DNA from 4 places in the Bradyrhizobium sp. USDA 4011 genome. Region 3 is predicted to be linked to each of the others. Evidence: predicted binding sites of a transcription regulator. Region 3 holds the regulator's gene; each other region holds the start of a gene.
What was found. Region 3 encodes LexA, which represses DNA repair genes until DNA is damaged. Its sites were predicted from a motif close to TGTTCNNNNTGTGTTCNG; they were not measured.

Region 1 (4,210 bases), 8.1 Mb from region 3:
GCGGGATTCGAACGTGGCGTGCGGCCGATCGGCGACTGGTCGATGTCGATGATCTTGTCGATGTGCTCGAGGCCCTCGATGCGGTCGTGCGGCGCTGCGCCTTCGCTGGCATTGTTCAGCTTGCGTGCGATCGATTTGTAGAGCGTGTCGATCAGCAGGGTCGACTTGCCGCCGCCGGAGACTCCGGTGACGCAGGTGAACAGGCCGAGCGGGATCTCGGCCGAGACGTTCTTCAGATTGTTGCCGCGGGCATTGATGACCTTGATGGTGCGCCGGTGGTTGGGCGGCCGCCGCTCGGGCACCGGGACCGAAAGCTCGCCGGTGAGGTATTTGCCGGTCAGCGATTTCGGGTTGCGCATGATCTGGTCGGGCGTGCCTTCGGCGACGATGTGGCCGCCGTGCATGCCGGCGCCCGGCCCGATATCGAGCACATAATCCGCCAAGCGAATGGCGTCCTCGTCATGCTCGACCACGACCACGGTGTTGCCGAGGTCGCGGAGCCGCTTCAGCGTGTCGAGCAGGCGGGCATTGTCGCGCTGGTGCAGGCCGATCGACGGCTCGTCCAGCACGTAGAGCACGCCGGTCAGCCCCGAGCCGATCTGCGAGGCCAGGCGGATGCGCTGGCTCTCGCCGCCGGACAGCGTGCCTGAGGAGCGCGACAGCGTCAGGTAATTCAGGCCGACGTCGAGCAGGAAGGTCAGGCGCTCGCGGATCTCCTTCAGGATGCGCGTCGCGATCTCGTTCTGCTGCGCATTCAGCGCTTCCGGCACGGTCTCGAACCATTCGCCGGCGCGCCTGACCGAGAGCTCGGAAATCTCGCCGATGTGCTTGCCGCCGATCTTGACGCACAGCGCCTCCGGCTTCAGCCGGTAGCCGTTGCAGCCGGCGCAGGGCACGTCGGAGAAATACTTGCCGAGTTCCTCGCGCGCCCATTCGCTTTCGGTCTCGCGGTAGCGGCGGTTGATGTTGGTGACGACGCCCTCGAACGGCTTCTTGGTGTCGTAGGAGCGGACGCCGTCCTCATAGGAGAACTTGATCTCGTCGTCGCCGGAGCCGTGCAGCAGCGCGGCCTGCACCTTCTTGGTCAGGTCCTTCCACTTGGTATCGAGCGTGAACTTGTAGTGCTTGCCGAGCGCGGTCAGGGTCTGGATGTAATAGGGCGAGGACGATTTCGCCCACGGCGCGATCGCGCCCTTGCGCAAGGTCAGCTCCTTGTCGGGGATGACCAGGTCCTCGTCGATATGCTGCTCGACGCCGAGGCCGCCGCACGCGGGACACGCGCCATAGGGGTTGTTGAACGAAAAGAGCCTGGGCTCGATCTCGGGGATCGTGAAGCCGGAGACCGGGCAGGCGAACTTCTCCGAGAACAGGATGCGCTCGGGCCCGCTCTTGTCGTGGATCTTTGCGGTCTTCTTCTTGTCCTCGGCCGGTGCCGCCGCCGGCGCGTCGGCGTATTCGATCACGGCGAGGCCCTCGGCGAGCTTCAGCGCGGTCTCGAAACTTTCCGCGAGGCGCTGGGAGAGGTCGGGGCGCACCACGATGCGGTCGACCACGACGTCGATGTCGTGCGGGAATTTCTTGTCGAGCGCGGGCGCCTCGGAGAGCTCATGGAAGGTGCCGTCGATCTTGACGCGCTGAAAGCCCTTCTTGAGGTACTCGGCGAGCTCCTTCTTGTACTCGCCCTTGCGGCCGCGCACGACCGGCGCCAGCAGATAGAGGCGGGTGCCTTCCGGCAGCGCCAGCACGCGGTCGACCATCTGCGAGACGATCTGGCTCTCGATCGGCAGGCCGGTGGCCGGCGAATAGGGCACGCCGACGCGCGCCCACAGCAGGCGCATGTAGTCGTAGATCTCGGTGACGGTGCCGACGGTGGAGCGCGGGTTCTTCGACGTCGTCTTCTGCTCGATCGAGATCGCCGGCGACAGGCCGTCGATCTGGTCGACATCCGGCTTCTGCATCATCTCGAGGAACTGGCGCGCATAGGCCGACAGCGACTCGACGTAGCGGCGCTGGCCCTCGGCATAGATCGTGTCGAATGCGAGCGATGACTTGCCGGAGCCGGACAGGCCGGTGAACACCACGAGCTTGTCGCGCGGAATCTCGACGTCGATGTTCTTCAGATTGTGTTCGCGCGCGCCGCGGATCGTGATGGCGCGCGATGAGGAGCCGGCGTTCTGTTGGCGCTTCGCCTTGAGCACTTCATCCATAGCGACATTTCCGGGCGCATGATCGGGCGCCTTTTTTGGGCGCGCATCGCCGGTGCTACCGGGACCTTGCGCCGATGGGTGAGAAGACTGGAACGTAGGAAGAACGGCCGACAATTTCCAGTGCTGAGTCGCGTCCATCAACGGATAGTTTGCCTGATGGCAGCAGCCGTCAGCAGGGCCCGGTTCCGGCAGGGCCCGTTCCGATGGAATCGGAACGGGGCTCTGGATTTCTGTTTCGACGCGGTTTCCTTACGCGAACCGGGATCCGCTTCGGTCGAAAACGCTCTTACGCAAAAAGGCCGGCGCGAGGCCGGCCTTTCCGTGCGATCTGATCGCAGATCGGTCTCAGTACCTGGCTTAGTACTTGGCGACGATCGGGCCGCCGAAGTGATAGTTCACGCCGAACTGGACGCTGTGCAGGTTGAGGTCGGGGGAGCGAACGCCGAAGTAGGTCTCGCTGCCGAGGCTGCGATACAGGTACTCGCCCTTGACCGACCACTGCGGTGCGATGAACGCCTCGATGCCGGCGCCGACGGTCCAGCCGGAGTGGAAGTTGCTCTGTGAAGCGGTCACGCCGAGCGCGCTGACGCTGATCTTGTTGTCGACCCAGGCGTAGCCGCCGGTGCCGTAGAACAGCACCTTGTCGACGGCGAAGCCGATGCGGCCGCGCGCGGTGCCGAGCGCGTCGACCTTGCTCTTCACGGTGACGCCGAGCGTGCTCACCGAAGCGTCGACGTCAGCCCAGGCGCCGTCGGCCTCGAGGCCGTACACGATGTTACCGGCCTGCCAGTTGTAGCCGACGGTGCCGCCGGCAAAGCCGCCTTCCATCTTCGGGGTGCCGGATTCCTCGCTGGCATAGCCACCGAATCCGCCGATGTAGAAGCCAGTCCAGTTGTAGATCGCGGCCGGCGGCGGCGCCTTCACGTAAGGCGCGCGGGCCGCCATATCGGCGGCCATTGCCGGTGCAATTGCGCTGAGGGCAAACATGCCGGCCGATGCCCATAGGCGCTAAGATAGTTTGATCATTGCCTGATAGCGGCGCTTGCGTCTGGGGGGCTCGCGCAGATGTCGCCGGAGAGCACGGCTTGCTCTGCGCAGACAAGCGATCGTGGGTTGGGGAATGACGGCTTGGAGCAATGAGGCGATGAGCTGACGTAGCAGGCGCCATGCGGAAGGTCCGGTCAGGCGGCTTCGTCCAAGCGGGGAGAGTCCTCGAGTTCGTCGACCAACGGCTCGAGCAGTAGAGTGATCAGCAGGTGAGCGAGGATATGGGGTTTAGCGGACCGCTGGTCAGTTCCGGGAGGTCCCTTCAAGCCAATCAAGCTCTTCAGCCGCTTGAAGCCGAGCTCAATCCGCCATCGCAACCGGTAGAGGGCAATGACGTCAGCAGCCGTGAAGTCCTCGCCCTTGAGCGAGGTCGCCAGGATTACCCAATCTGCGGCCTCAAGCGTTTGCCTGGAGAGTTGATGGCCTCCCTTCTGGGCTGTCCTGCGTGCCTTGCGTCGCGCCTCCGCGGCCGCATGCGCCGGCTTTTTGACCGCGACCAAGCGCACAGCAAGCGGTTGCGCACCGGACTTGCGCTCTATCCAGATCGGTCGATCGATCATGCCGCCTGCCAAGGCCTTGCGCAGCTCTGCGATGAGATCGACAAGGTTGCCGTTGCGATCCAGCCAACGCGCGCTCTTCCAGCCCGCGCGGATCACGAAGTCCGCGCCGGCATCGACCAGATGCGCCATGCGCTCTGGTTGCAGGTAGGCACGGTCGGCAAGACGGATCTCGCCGGCAGTCACGGGTATCCGATCCAGTGTCTCGCCTGCGCCCTCATCGGTCAGCTCGAAGTGCCCAAAGCGCTCTTGCGGAAGATCGAACGCACTGTGGATACGCCACACTGCGTTGTTTTGCCTGCCCTCGGTTCCGGCTTTGGGGACCGTCGTGGCGTCAACGATGCGGATCAGCCGACCGCGGCTTGCCTTCGGCGCACCACTCGCAAGTGCCTGACCTAT
Region 2 (4,210 bases), 8.1 Mb from region 3:
GGAACGCGATGAAGATCGTGAGCAGGTCCTTCAGGTTCATCGTCTGCGGACGGCCGGAATCGAGCGCCAGGATGTTGGCCGGGAAGTTCGTCTGCAGCGGCGTGAACCGGTAGAGCTGGTTCAGCACCACGTCGGGTACCGCTTCGCGCTTCAGCTCGATGACGACGCGATAGCCGTCACGGTCGGACTCGTCGCGCAGGTCCCCGATGCCCTCGATCTTCTTCTCTTTCACGAGATCGGCGATGCGCTCGACCATCGTCGCCTTGTTCACCTGATAGGGAATCTCGGTGATGATGATCGCTTCGCGATCTTTCCTGATGGTGTCGATCGCCACCTTGCCGCGCATCACGATCGAGCCGCGGCCGAGATGGTAGGCCGAGCGGATGCCCTGGCGGCCCAGGATGACGCCGCCGGTCGGGAAGTCCGGTCCGGGAATGATGTCGATCAGTTCGTCGATCGTGAGCGCCGGATTGTCGATCAGCGCCACGCAGGCGTCGACCACCTCGCCGAGATTGTGCGGCGGGATGTTGGTCGCCATGCCGACGGCGATGCCGCCCGCGCCATTGACCAGGAGGTTCGGGAACCGGGCCGGCAGGACCGACGGCTCCTTCTCCGAATTGTCGTAGTTCGGCTGGAAATCGACGGTCTCCATGTCGATGTCAGCCAGAACGGCAAGAGCCGCCTTGGTCAGCCGTGCCTCGGTATATCGATAGGCCGCCGGCGGATCGCCGTCCACCGAGCCGAAATTGCCCTGGCCGTCGATCAGCGGCACCCGCAGCGAGAAGTCCTGCGCCATGCGGACCATCGCGTCGTAAATCGACTGGTCGCCATGCGGATGATATTTACCGATCACGTCGCCGACGACGCGCGCGGACTTCACGTATTTCTTGTCCGGCGTGTGTCCCTGCTCATGCATCGAATAGAGGATGCGCCGGTGCACCGGCTTGAGCCCGTCGCGCGCGTCGGGCAACGCACGCGACACGATCACGCTCATCGCGTAATCGAGGTAGGACTTCTTCATCTCGTCGAGAATGGAAACGGGACGAATATCTGAGGGCACCGGCGGCTCGCCGGGCTTGTCGTCTTCGGGTTCGGACAAAGGGGAAATCCGGTCAGTTCTGCTGGGGAATCATATAGACCATCGGAGGCCTGATAACCACCCTTGCGCGGCTCCGGCAAGCCGTTTTTCCCTTCGTTTTTTCATGCACTTACGGGCTTGTTTGCGGCTTCGGTCACGGCTTGGCCCGGGCAGCGAATCGCGCGCGGCGAATTGCGCATGGAACACGGGTTCCCCCGTGCGTTATTCGCCGCTCGCCATTCGCGACTTCGCTTCCCTCAGTGCCCGAACACCACTGCGTGCATGATCCGCCCGGGCATGAAGGTGAACAGGCCGGCAATGACCAGCGCACCGAAGAAAATGCCGATCATCGTGAACTTGTGGCGGCGGACGTTGTGGCTCCGCGCGGCCGTCACGCCGAGCACCAGCATGACCAGCGAGAAGATCGACAGCAGATGGATCGGGCTCCACGGGCCGACCAGCTTGATCTGATGGATCCAGAACGAGCTCCCGGCGACCAGCAGCATCAGGATCACCCAGATCCAGCCCAGCGTCCGGTGCGGCAGCGTGCCCTTCGGTGCGGCGAGCTGGATGGAGCCGAGCACGAAGGCCGCCATCGCGGCAAAGGCATGGAGCGGGATCGCAGGCGCAGCGTCGAGCAAAGGCGCGAGGCTCATGATGGCAGCCCTCGAGTGAAGCTCGCGGCCAGACGTCACGTGCCGCAGGGCAATGTAAATATCATTTACATCGACCTGTGTCAAAGTCTAGGGAACTTGTGCGACCCACTGGATGTTAGTTAAATATGATCAGATGGATATGAGGTTATCCTCATAATCCACACAAGGACCTAGCCTCACGCGTCATACCGCCGTTCCGGGAAATGAATCTTCACGGAACGGCGTCTGACGGGATCGCGGAAACCGCGACCTGCGGTCAGAACGGGATGTCGTCGTCCATGTCGCTGTTGCGGCTGCCGCCGCCGGCGGCAACCGCACGGCGCGGCGCCGAGCTGACCGGACCGGACGAGCCGAAATCGCTGCCGCCGCCATCATCGGCGAAGCTGCCGCCTCCGCCGCCTCGCCCGTCGAGCATGGTGAGGTTGGAGTTGAAGCCCTGCAGCACGACCTCGGTCGAGTACTTCTCGACGCCGCTCTGGTCGGTCCATTTGCGGGTCTGCAACTGCCCCTCGATGTACACCTTGGCGCCCTTCTTCAGATACTGCTCGGCGACCTTGCAGAGCCCTTCGTTGAAGATCACGACGCGGTGCCACTCGGTCTTTTCCTTGCGCTCGCCGGTGCCCTTGTCGCGCCAGGTTTCCGAGGTGGCGATGGAAAGATTGGCGATCGGACGGCCGTCCTGAGTCCGCCGGATTTCCGGATCCTTGCCGAGGTTTCCAACCAGGATCACCTTGTTCACGCTTCCTGCCATCGCATCATCTCCACTCAAAAACCGGGCGCCGGACATCGGCCGCCACTCTCAACCATCGCCACTTACTTGCAGGCGTCGCGAATGACCTATACGGCCGGTGCCGGCTCGATGCCCTCGCCGTCGCGCGGTTATCCACGATTATCAAAGTATAGCACCGCAGCCGACACCGTTCCAGTTTTGTTCGCCACAACCAGCCGTAGAAGCGACCGATGGCGATGGCGCGGCCGCCGATTTCGGTCCCGGTCACCATCGCGCTCGGTATTTCAATAAAATGTAATTTAAATCAACGACTTGCCTCGCCGACACTTCGTCCGCGAGTGTTGCATTTGGGAGACGGCGGTTCCGGTTGAATCAGGATATAGGTACCAGTATCAGACGGGCGCTCGCGTCTGAGATCGCGCTTCGGGACCTTTGGAAGCCGATTGGGAGCTGGGGGTTTGATTATGAAGAAGTTTTTGCTCGGCACGGTTGCCCTGATTGCGTTCGCTGCGCCTGCCGCGGCTGCGGATCTGGCTGCGCGCCCCTACACCAAGGCGCCGCCGATGATCGCCGCCGTCTATGACTGGAGCGGCTTCTACATCGGCGCCAACGGCGGCTGGGGCTCGAGCCACAATTGCTGGGACCAGGTCCCGGGCGGCGTCCTGCTTGGCTCGGATGGTTGCCATGATGCGACCGGCGGCGTTGCCGGTGGCCAGATCGGCTATCGCTGGCAGGCGGGCACCTGGGTGTTCGGCCTCGAAGCGCAGGGCGACTGGGCTGACCTGAAGGGCAGCAACAACAGCGCGATCTTCCCGGGCCTGTTCACCAACCAGAGCAAGATCGACGCGTTCGGCCTGTTCACCGGCCAGATCGGCTACGCCGTCAACAACGTGCTGCTCTACGCCAAGGGCGGTGCGGCGCTGACCGACAACCGCTTCAACACCTACTTCACGCCGACCGGCGTCCTCGCCGGCAGCGCGAGCGACACCCGCTGGGGCGGCACCATCGGCGCCGGCATCGAAGTCGGCTTCGCGCCGAACTGGACCGCTGGTGTCGAATACGACCACCTGTTCATGCAGGACAAGACATACAACCTCACCACCCCGACCGGCGCGCTGTTCAGCAGCATCCGCGATCGCCAGGACGTCGACCTCGTCACCGTCCGCGTGAACTACAAGTGGGGCGGCCCGGTGGTTCCGCGCTACTGATCGCGCGACAAGGATTTGATCCAGACGAAAGGCCGGCCTCGCGCCGGCCTTTTTGTTTGCGCGGCCCGTTTGTTTGCGCAGCCGAGCGCACTGGACCAGCGCCACAAATCAAACGTGGTCGAACACAAGAGCCGGTCTTGCGCCAGCTTTCTTCTTGCGAGCAAGCGCAAGCCTCGCCTGGGCCGTTTTCCGTGCATTGTGGTTTCACGGATACACAACTTCCAAGATTTCTATGTAGAAACACGCGAGCGTCACACGACACTGCTGTGACGTTCCCTTCAACGTTTGAAGGGACAACAAGAAAATGGGACTGGGACTTTGAAAATCAGGAATGTTTTGCTGGCATCGGCCCATAGGCGCTAAAATAGGATTTGCGCGTTGAATTTGTATGTGATTCCAAGAAGGGATGAGACACGAATCGCTTGTGAACGAAGACTGGGCGCGTGTTGTTGCTCGGCTTGGTGGGGCTGAGGCTCTGGAGGTTGGCGCGCGCGAGACGAAGGCGTTTGTTCGTCCGCGCGAGATCACCAATGCGGTT
Region 3 (4,210 bases):
CGCCGTCCTCGCCGGCGCCGAACCGCTGCCGGAGGAGATGGTCGCGCTCGATGCCGCCTACCACCGCACCCTGGCCCGCGACCTCGCCGCCCGGCGCACCCAGCCGCCGCAGCCGATGTCGGCGATGGACGGCTACGCCGTGCGCGCGGCCGACGCTGGTGTTCTGAAGGCCCGGCTCAGGGTGATCGGCGAAGTCGCCGCCGGCCGGCCGTTCGAGCGCACGGTCGGCGCCGGCGAAGCGGTGCGGATCTTCACCGGCGGCGTGATCCCCGATGGCGCCGACGCCGTCATCATCCAGGAAGACACCGCCGTCGACGGCGATCACATCACGATCAGCGAGGCCGCAACCGCCGGGCGGCACATCCGCCCGGCCGGCGTCGATTTCCGTGAAGGCGACGTGCTGCTCGCGGCCGGCAGCCGCCTCTCCGATCGCGCGCTGTCGCTTGCGGCCGCCATGAACCATCCGGAGTTCGCGGTGCACCGCCGTCCCAAGGTCGCGGTGCTGGCGACCGGCGACGAACTGGTGATGCCGGGCTCGGCGCCCGGCCCTGGCCAGATCGTCTATTCCAACGGCTATGCGCTGCGTGCGCTGGCGCGCGCCGAAGGCGCCGAAACCGTCGATCTCGGGATTGCCGCCGACACTGTGGAGGCCACCACCGCCGGTATCCGCCGGGCCCGCGAGACCGGTGCCGACATCCTGATCACGACCGGCGGCGCCTCGGTCGGCGACCACGACCTGGTCAAGCAGTCGCTTGAGGCCGAGGGCGTCGAGATGGCGTTCTGGCGGATCGCGATGCGGCCCGGCAAGCCGATGATGCATGGCCGGCTCGGCGCGATGCGGGTGATCGGCCTGCCCGGCAATCCGGTGTCCTCCTATGTCTGCGCCTTCCTGTTTCTGGTGCCGTTGATTCGGGCGCTAAGCGGGCGAAAGACCGTCCATCACGTCCGTGCCAGCGCCCTGCTCGGCCGCGACCTCGCCGCCAACGACCAGCGCGAGGACTATCTGCGCGCGCGCCTCGAGGAGCGCGCGGACGGCACGCTGATCGCAACGCCTGTGATGCAGCAGGACTCGTCGCTGCTCGGGAATCTCGCTGCGGCACAGGCACTTCTCGTGCGTCCGCCGTTTGCGCCTGCCGCCGGCAAAGGCAGCGAATGCGAGATCCTGATGCTGCCTGAGTGAGGCTCGCACAGCCCGCGGATTGTGCGTTGCCGGATGCGTTCACCGGAAATTAAGTGGTTGCGGAACACATATCGAACATATAGTGTCCGTTCATGATTTGTTTCGAGTACTGGTGTGTACAAATGGGAGGCCGCGAGGGAGCGCTTGTGATGAGCACCGTGCTCCTGAGGACTGGCCCCGCCTGAAAAGTCTCGGAATCGAACGACGCTACCAACCGGGGGAATACTCGAGATGCTCACGCGCAAACAGTACGAACTTCTGCGTTTCATCAATGAACGTCTGAAAGAGGCCGGCGTACCGCCCTCGTTCGACGAGATGAAGGATGCGCTCGACCTGCGCTCGAAGTCCGGAATCCACCGCCTGATCACTGCGCTGGAAGAGCGCGGCTTCATCCGCCGCCTGCCCAACCGCGCCCGCGCCATCGAGGTCATCAAGCTGCCAGAACTCTCGGCCGGCGGCGGCAACGGCCGCCGCGGCTTTACCCCGAGCGTGATCGAAGGCACCCTCGGCAAGCGCACCAGCACGCCGCCGGTCACCGAGGACGACGGCAACCGTCCGGTCGCGGTCCCCGTGATGGGCCGGATCGCCGCCGGTACGCCCATCGAGGCGCTGCAGACCCGTAGCCACACCATCAGCGTACCGCCCGACATGCTAGGCTCCGGCGAGCACTATGCGCTGGAAGTGCGCGGCGACTCGATGGTTGATGCCGGCATCCTCGACGGCGACATGGCGCTGATCCAGCGCAACGACGTCGCCAACACCGGCGACATCGTGGTGGCGCTGATCGACGAGGAGGAAGCCACCCTGAAGCGCTTCCGCCGCCGCGGCGCATCAATCGCTCTGGAGCCGGCCAACACCGCCTATGAAGTGCGCATCCTGCCGCCGAACCGGGTCCGCATCCAGGGCAAGCTGATCGGCCTCTATCGCAAATACTGAATTTCCAAATACTTGCGGCGGCCGGGAACGAGCGACACATCGGATCGTTCCTTGAATGATAGCGTAACGTGCTGTTTGCCCGATGCGCTCCGATACCTCTCACGCAGCGTCGCGTGTTTGTGATCGGAGGCGTTGGGCGACCAGTCGTACAATCGCCCAGAAACGAGGAGACACTCGTTCGCTATCGTCCACTCTGGTAGAGGCCCTATGCCTCAAGGAGAGGCACTGGTCGCTACCTCGATTAGAGGAGCCATCCGATGTGTGACTACAGTCTGCACGCCGTGGCGTCGCGCCCCGCCATTGTTGGAGAGACGCTAATCACCACGACTTTCCGCGGGACGTCGACCCGCGGCTTTGCTTCGGAGACCGATCCCACTGTCGCGGTCTGCATGCTGCCGGGCACCGAGCTCGCTTTCGCCGAGAACGTTCGCTACGACAGCCGCTGGATCTGGACCAAGACGATGAACTTCCGCGTCGGCGTGTTCAACGAAGTCGAGCCCGACGTTCCCGATCGCCATCATGACGCGGTCGAATTCCCCGACGGCAGCCATGTGCTGGTGACCCAGCTCGTCGAGGGACAACGTGTCAGCGTGCTGCAATTGCCGGCACTGCATCCGCTGGTCGAGCAGAAGCCGAAGGTTGTGGAGCGGCGGCCCTCCGCATTTGCGTCGCTGTTTTTGGGTTGAGCGCATCGTCGCCGCGGAATGAGCTGTTCAGCGGCGGATGACCTAAGCGATTTCGAGCGACCCCGGACGTCGGGTTCCGGGGCGCGGTTGGAGAATTGCGTCGGCGCGCGCCTTGGCGCATCATCGGGCACGGAGGACGTGCGTGGTGGTCGACAAGGTCACATGGCAAAAGGCTGGACGCGTCACGGAGCCGGGCCGCTACATGTTCCGGTTCGGCTGGCTGACGGTGACGGCTGACGACCTGAAGGTCTGGGAGCATTTCCCCGAGGCTTCCTTCACCCTCGTCAAGAAGCCTGACGCCGGCCCCGACTCCGACGAATACCATCTCGGCCTGTTCGAGCTGCCGACCGGCCCCTCACCCGACAACGGCTAATCCTCGCCCTGCAAATCGGTCTCGGCCGGCGTCGCATCGACGGCGGGCCGCGGAGCGCTGGCGGGCGCGCGCAGCGTCGTCTCGCTCTCGCCATCGCCGGGAACCGCTGGCGACCACGGCCGGTCGATCCCTCCGGGCTTGACCGCATCGATGGCGTAGCCGTCCCTGATGCGCCGCAGCACCAGCGCGCCGTGGCGCCGCAGCCGCTCGGCTTCGATCACCGAGGCCGCGCAGTCCCGCGGTGCCGGCCGCGCGGTCACGATCAGTGCCGCACGGTCGCAGTCGTCGGCCAACGCCTCCGGCCGGCTCGCCAGCGCGACGAAGGCGCCGCCCGGCCCTTGGGTCACGCAGCCGCTCGGATCGCACGAGACGCCCTCGCCGAGCGAGGAATCCGTGGCAGTCCGCGCGTCAGCATCCGCCGCCAGCCACTCCTTGACGAGGAAGGCGTCCTTCGCGCTGTGCATCAGATGCAACCGGCCGTCGCCGCCCCGCACCGCGACATTGCGGCCGTCGGCGGAGACCAGCACGTCCGGCTGCGGCACCCGCAACGCCCAGACCGATGCCGCCACCAGCAGCACCGCACCCGACCAGCGCAGCGGCGTCCGCAACAGTCCGAGCAGGACGAGGCCCGCGCTTGCGACGATCAGCGGCCCGATCCCGAACGCCGCCATCCGGCCGACCGCGCCCGGCAGCGCTGCGACCCATTGCGTCACCAGGATCATCCAGTCGATGCCGAACCCCATGATCGCCCAGAACACGCCGTCGAAGCCGAACGGCATTGCGAGCAGCCCGAGCAGGCCGGCCGGCATCACGACCGCCGACACCACCGGCATCGCCGCAAGGTTCGCGAGCAGCCCGTAGGGCGTCACGCGGTGGAAATGGAACGCGGCGTAGGGCGTCGTCGCGAGCCCCGCCACCAGCGAGGCCAGCATCAGCATCGTGAGCTCGCGCCCGCCCCACAGCGCAAGGCGCGCGGTCGCCGAATGATCGGGCGATGCCAGCAGGTTCGGCAGCCCGATCTGCACCAGCGCCACC
Region 4 (4,210 bases), 5.4 Mb from region 3:
ACTTTCGGCATATCGGAGTCGCATACCAATGCGGGCTTCACCGTCGGCGCCGGCGTCGAAATGGGCTTTGCCCCGAACTGGAGCGCCAAGATCGAATATCTCTACGTCGATCTCGCCAACAGCAACTTCACGATTACCGGCGGCGCGCCGAACGGCTACAGCTTCAGCCTGGTTCGCGCCGGCATCAACTATCACTTCTGAGAACAAGAAAACGTCTGCCATTAACTCCCGGCCGCGCCACGCGCGGCCGGGCTTTTCTCTTGTGCTGATCGCCTGGACATGACTCGTGGAGCGCGCGCGGCAGCGTCCGCGAATCCAGTCGGTGAGCCGCACGCACCGGATATGCGGGCACCGCCAATCGCGTCCGCATCATGCAGAGGATCATGCAGCGGGCGCGAGCCACGCGCCCGGCAATCAACTCAGACGCAACGCTTCATTCGCCGTTCATTACGAGCTACGCACCGCGCGCGCTCGTCATGAAACCACCAGGTTGACCGCCTTCGGGCCCTTGCCCTTCTTGTCGGGTTCAACCTCGAACGTAATGCGCTGTCCTTCAGTCAGGTCCTTCAAGCCGGCACGCTCGACAGCTGTGATGTGAACGAACACATCGCGGCCGCCATCATCAGGCTTGATGAAGCCATAGCCACGCTCTCCGTTGAAGAACTTGACTGTCCCAGTCATGGCCATCGGGAAACTCCTCCCCCGTATTGCTCCACCGCTACGCGCACGCCGCGTAGCGGTTGACCGACATTCGCTTGTCGGAAGCTTGGCCACCTGAACAGGCCGGCGTCACGCCGCCGGTCTGCCTGGATTTATTTCGGCCTTGTCACTCCGCCGCAACCATTCGCGGAAGCGGAACGTAAAGCCAGTCGTAACAAGATGAGCATAATACGGTTCCGCGCGCGTTGCCTATGCTCAAATAGAACTTTTCAGTGGGTGCTACCGATCAAGGTTTAGGCGTTTCGAGTCTGAAGCGTCCGGCGCCGCCTTGACCAAGCGGTCTCTCGAGTTCGGGCAGGATGATCTTCAGCTCGCCCGCCAGCGTCCACGGCGGATTCACTATCAAAAGCCCGGTGGAAACGAGGCCTGCGCCGGTTTCTTGTGGCGCCACACTGAATTCCAAACGCAAGCATTTGCCTGCGGGCCGACTGCTTGCTGTCGCTGCAGCCACGCTGCGCGCGAGCTCGTCGGTAGCTCTCCGGGTTTTTACGGGGTACCACAAAAGATACGTGCCGGTCGGCCACTTCGCGAACGCTTCGGTGAAGGCACTCGCCAGCCGCTCGAACTCGTCCTTCGCTTCGAATGGCGGATCGATCAGCACCAGGCCGCGCCGTTCGTTCGGCGGCACGAATGCGGGCAATGCCATCCAGCCGTCGAGATCGACGACGCGCGCCTGCACATCGCGTCGCAATGCATCGATCAATTGCTTGCGCGCCACGGGCTCGATCTCGCAGGCCGTCATACGGTCTTGCGGACGCAGCAGCGCCCGCGCGATCAACGGCGAGCCGGGATAGGCTTTCAACTCGCCTCTCGGGTTGAATGCCCTGACGATGTCGAGATAGGGTGCGATCAGCGGCAACGCCTTGTCGGACAGCCGCGCCTGCATCAGCCGCGCGATGCCGGTCAGCCATTCGCCGCCGCGCTGCGCTTCGCTCGACGTCAAATCATAGAGGCCGGCGCCGGCATGGGTGTCGATGACGCGGAACGGCGCCTGCTTCTCCTGCAGATAGGTGAGCATGCGCACCAGCACGATGTGCTTGATGACGTCGGCAAAGCTGCCGGCATGAAAGGCGTGACGATAGTTCATGCGATGACGCTGCGCTCCAGAGGGTGCGCATGTTGTACTGCGTCATGCCCGGCCTGTCCCGGGCATCTATGCCTCATCTCGTCAGTTTCGCGATGGCGTCCATGGCCGGGACACTCGGCGCGACAACGCGCGTTTGCCCGGCCCTGACGCGGACGAGACTTCAGCCGCCGCGAACCGGCGGCATCAGCACCTGATCGCGGCGGCAGGCGCGGCGATCGATTTCCTCGCAGGAACGGAATTGCAGATCCTTGCTGAGGCAGATCCGTACCTCGCTGAGCCGCTTGCTGTCGCAGGTCACCGAGATCGCGGAGTTGCTGAGCCCCGGATTGGCCTTGATGAACGCCGTCTCCAGTTCGTCGGGCGCGATCGTCTTCGGCTCCGTCAATTGCAGGAATTCCTCGGGGATCTTTACCGCGGCGCGGGCCTTGCGGATGGCTTCGAAATAGGCCCGTTCGCCGAGGCCGGAGCAGGTGCCGTGCTTGTCCCACTCGTTGTAGATCAGGCCGGGCGCCGGCATCAGGTCGAGCATCGAAGTCATGATGTTGCGGGCGAGGCGGGGTGAGGGCCGCTGGCAGTATTCCGGAAAGCCCCGCTCATATTGCGGCCACAGCCCGTGCACCACGAACGAGTAAGGCCGTCCGCCGCATTGCGCCTGGGTGCCGCGGCCGTTGTTGCCGCGCTCGCTCGCCGCCTCGCAGAACGAGGGCGACCACGACAGCGACAGCACATAGAAATCGAACTCGCCGGGCGCATTCTGCCGGCGATCCTGGGCCGAGGCCCCCATCGCGCCGCACAGAACAAAGGCAATTGAAATCAGAAATCGGGAAATTGTGACCAACCGAGGCATCAAACGCTCCCTCACGCGACCCGTTCAGAAGCTAGCAGGGTGCTAGAACATTTCAAGAACAAAAAGCCGCCGTCTGAATGGCGGCGGCTTCCGTCTTGACCGAACTGGTCGGAGATCAGGGCCGGGCGGCCCTGCAGGACGGGTTATAGGCCCAGTTGCGGTCGAGCCCGGCGACGCACCATTCGACGCCCTGGCCGATGCCGGCAAAACCGCCGTCCTCGATGATCGAATAGTGCACCTTGCGCACCTTGCCGTCGCTCAGCATCGCGTCGCCCGAGCAATAGCGGCGCGGGATGTTATCGGACTGCCACGGGCGGAACGCGGTTTCGTGGATCCGGCTGAACCCGGTGATCACGAGCGGCGAATTCCAGAAAGTGGCTTCCTTTTCGTGGAATTGATCGCTGATGACGCTCAGGGCCCGCTCGCAGGGGGCCACATTGCCGTCATAGCGCGGGCCGGACAGCCAGAAATTCAGTTCGAACGGATTGGCGGCCTGAGCCGTGCCCCCGAACGCCAGAAGGCCGACCACGAGCGCGGCGCCGAGGCCAAGCGTGTGGCTGAGTTTGTTGGGGGAGTTGAACAGGTTGCGCATGGGAATCCACCCGATGATCAGATGCGGCGGACGGTGCCGTGAAGCCCCGGCAAGGTCAAGTGCAGCGCGGCAACACCTGCGGAGAAGTCCACCTCCAACAGCCGGCTCGTTCTTTCCATGGTCGCCAGCGCGCTCTATGTTGGTCGCAAGCGAAATGGAGTCTGCGATGCGAAGGAAATTGGCCGCGTGCCTGGTTGCCGTTTGCGGGATGCTGGCCGTTGGTCCGGCGCGAGCCGACTGGATGCAGCCGGTGCCGCCGTTCAAGGGCAATGATACAGGCGGTATCATCGCCTATACGCTGGCGGCCCAGACCGACGCGCGGCAGCTCGCCGTCGATCACTGCGCCTCCTACGGCAAGGTGGTCAAGTTCCTTGGGGTGCAGCGCTACCCGGGTGGCTATATCTCGTTCGCCTGCCGCTGGGTGCCCTACGGTTCGGCCCAGAGACCGGTGCGCACGCTCTACTGAGCGCACTCCAGATCATTCGATCGTTCAGCCGGGAATTCACCGCATGACCCGACAGCTTGCCTTGCTTGGTTCTGCTGTTTGCCTCGTCCTGTCCACTGGCGCCGCGAGCGCCGTCGACCTGCCGATCCGCAAGGCCGGTCTGTGGGAGATGAAAATGGTGCGCACCGGCGGCCCGATGCCGGAAATCACCATGCAGCACTGCACCGACGAGACCACCGACAAGGAGATGAGCGCGGCGGCCTCGCCGATGGCCAAGGAAGTCTGCTCCAAGCAGGACATCCAGAAGACCGCGACCGGCTATGTCAGCGACAGCGTGTGCAGCGTCGCCGGCATGTCGATGAAGAGCCATGCCGAGATCGTCGGCGATTTCAATTCCGCCTACACGGTCAAGAGCACCTCGCACGCGGAAGGCGGCGCGGCCGGCTCCCGCGACACCACGATGACCATCGAGGCGAAATGGCTCGGCGCCTGCAAGAGCGACCAGAAGCCCGGTGACAT

Region 1: the regulator LexA is predicted to act here: its motif matches at 2,296-2,313, upstream of uvrA (excinuclease ABC subunit UvrA).
Region 2: the regulator LexA is predicted to act here: its motif matches at 2,653-2,670, upstream of ACVW1C_RS01265 (single-stranded DNA-binding protein).
Region 4: the regulator LexA is predicted to act here: its motif matches at 2,698-2,715, upstream of ACVW1C_RS13600 (ribonuclease T2).

The regions. Positions count from the first base shown of each region.
Region 1 covers NZ_JBSSGG010000001.1:240,863-245,072, reverse strand. Annotated here, with positions in the region: gene uvrA (excinuclease ABC subunit UvrA) at 1-2,207, opposite strand, end outside; gene ACVW1C_RS01280 (outer membrane protein) at 2,565-3,194, opposite strand; gene ACVW1C_RS01275 (IS4 family transposase) at 3,389-4,210, opposite strand, start outside.
Region 2 covers NZ_JBSSGG010000001.1:236,503-240,712, forward strand. Annotated here, with positions in the region: gene gyrA (DNA gyrase subunit A) at 1-1,099, opposite strand, end outside; gene ACVW1C_RS01260 (DUF2306 domain-containing protein) at 1,336-1,734, opposite strand; gene ACVW1C_RS01265 (single-stranded DNA-binding protein) at 1,991-2,485, opposite strand; gene ACVW1C_RS01270 (outer membrane protein) at 2,929-3,672, shown strand; gene ACVW1C_RS01275 (IS4 family transposase) at 4,097-4,210, shown strand, end outside.
Region 3 covers NZ_JBSSGG010000001.1:8,295,603-8,299,812, reverse strand. Annotated here, with positions in the region: gene ACVW1C_RS39445 (molybdopterin molybdotransferase MoeA) at 1-1,180, shown strand, start outside; gene lexA (transcriptional repressor LexA) at 1,412-2,116, shown strand; gene ACVW1C_RS39435 (hypothetical protein) at 2,374-2,802, shown strand; gene ACVW1C_RS39430 (hypothetical protein) at 2,948-3,175, shown strand; gene ACVW1C_RS39425 (ComEC/Rec2 family competence protein) at 3,172-4,210, opposite strand, start outside.
Region 4 covers NZ_JBSSGG010000001.1:2,895,443-2,899,652, reverse strand. Annotated here, with positions in the region: gene ACVW1C_RS13615 (outer membrane protein) at 1-201, shown strand, start outside; gene ACVW1C_RS13610 (cold-shock protein) at 475-687, opposite strand; gene ACVW1C_RS13605 (23S rRNA (adenine(2030)-N(6))-methyltransferase RlmJ) at 947-1,807, opposite strand; gene ACVW1C_RS13600 (ribonuclease T2) at 1,968-2,591, opposite strand; gene ACVW1C_RS13595 (hypothetical protein) at 2,770-3,246, opposite strand; gene ACVW1C_RS13590 (hypothetical protein) at 3,413-3,712, shown strand; gene ACVW1C_RS13585 (DUF3617 domain-containing protein) at 3,756-4,210, shown strand, end outside.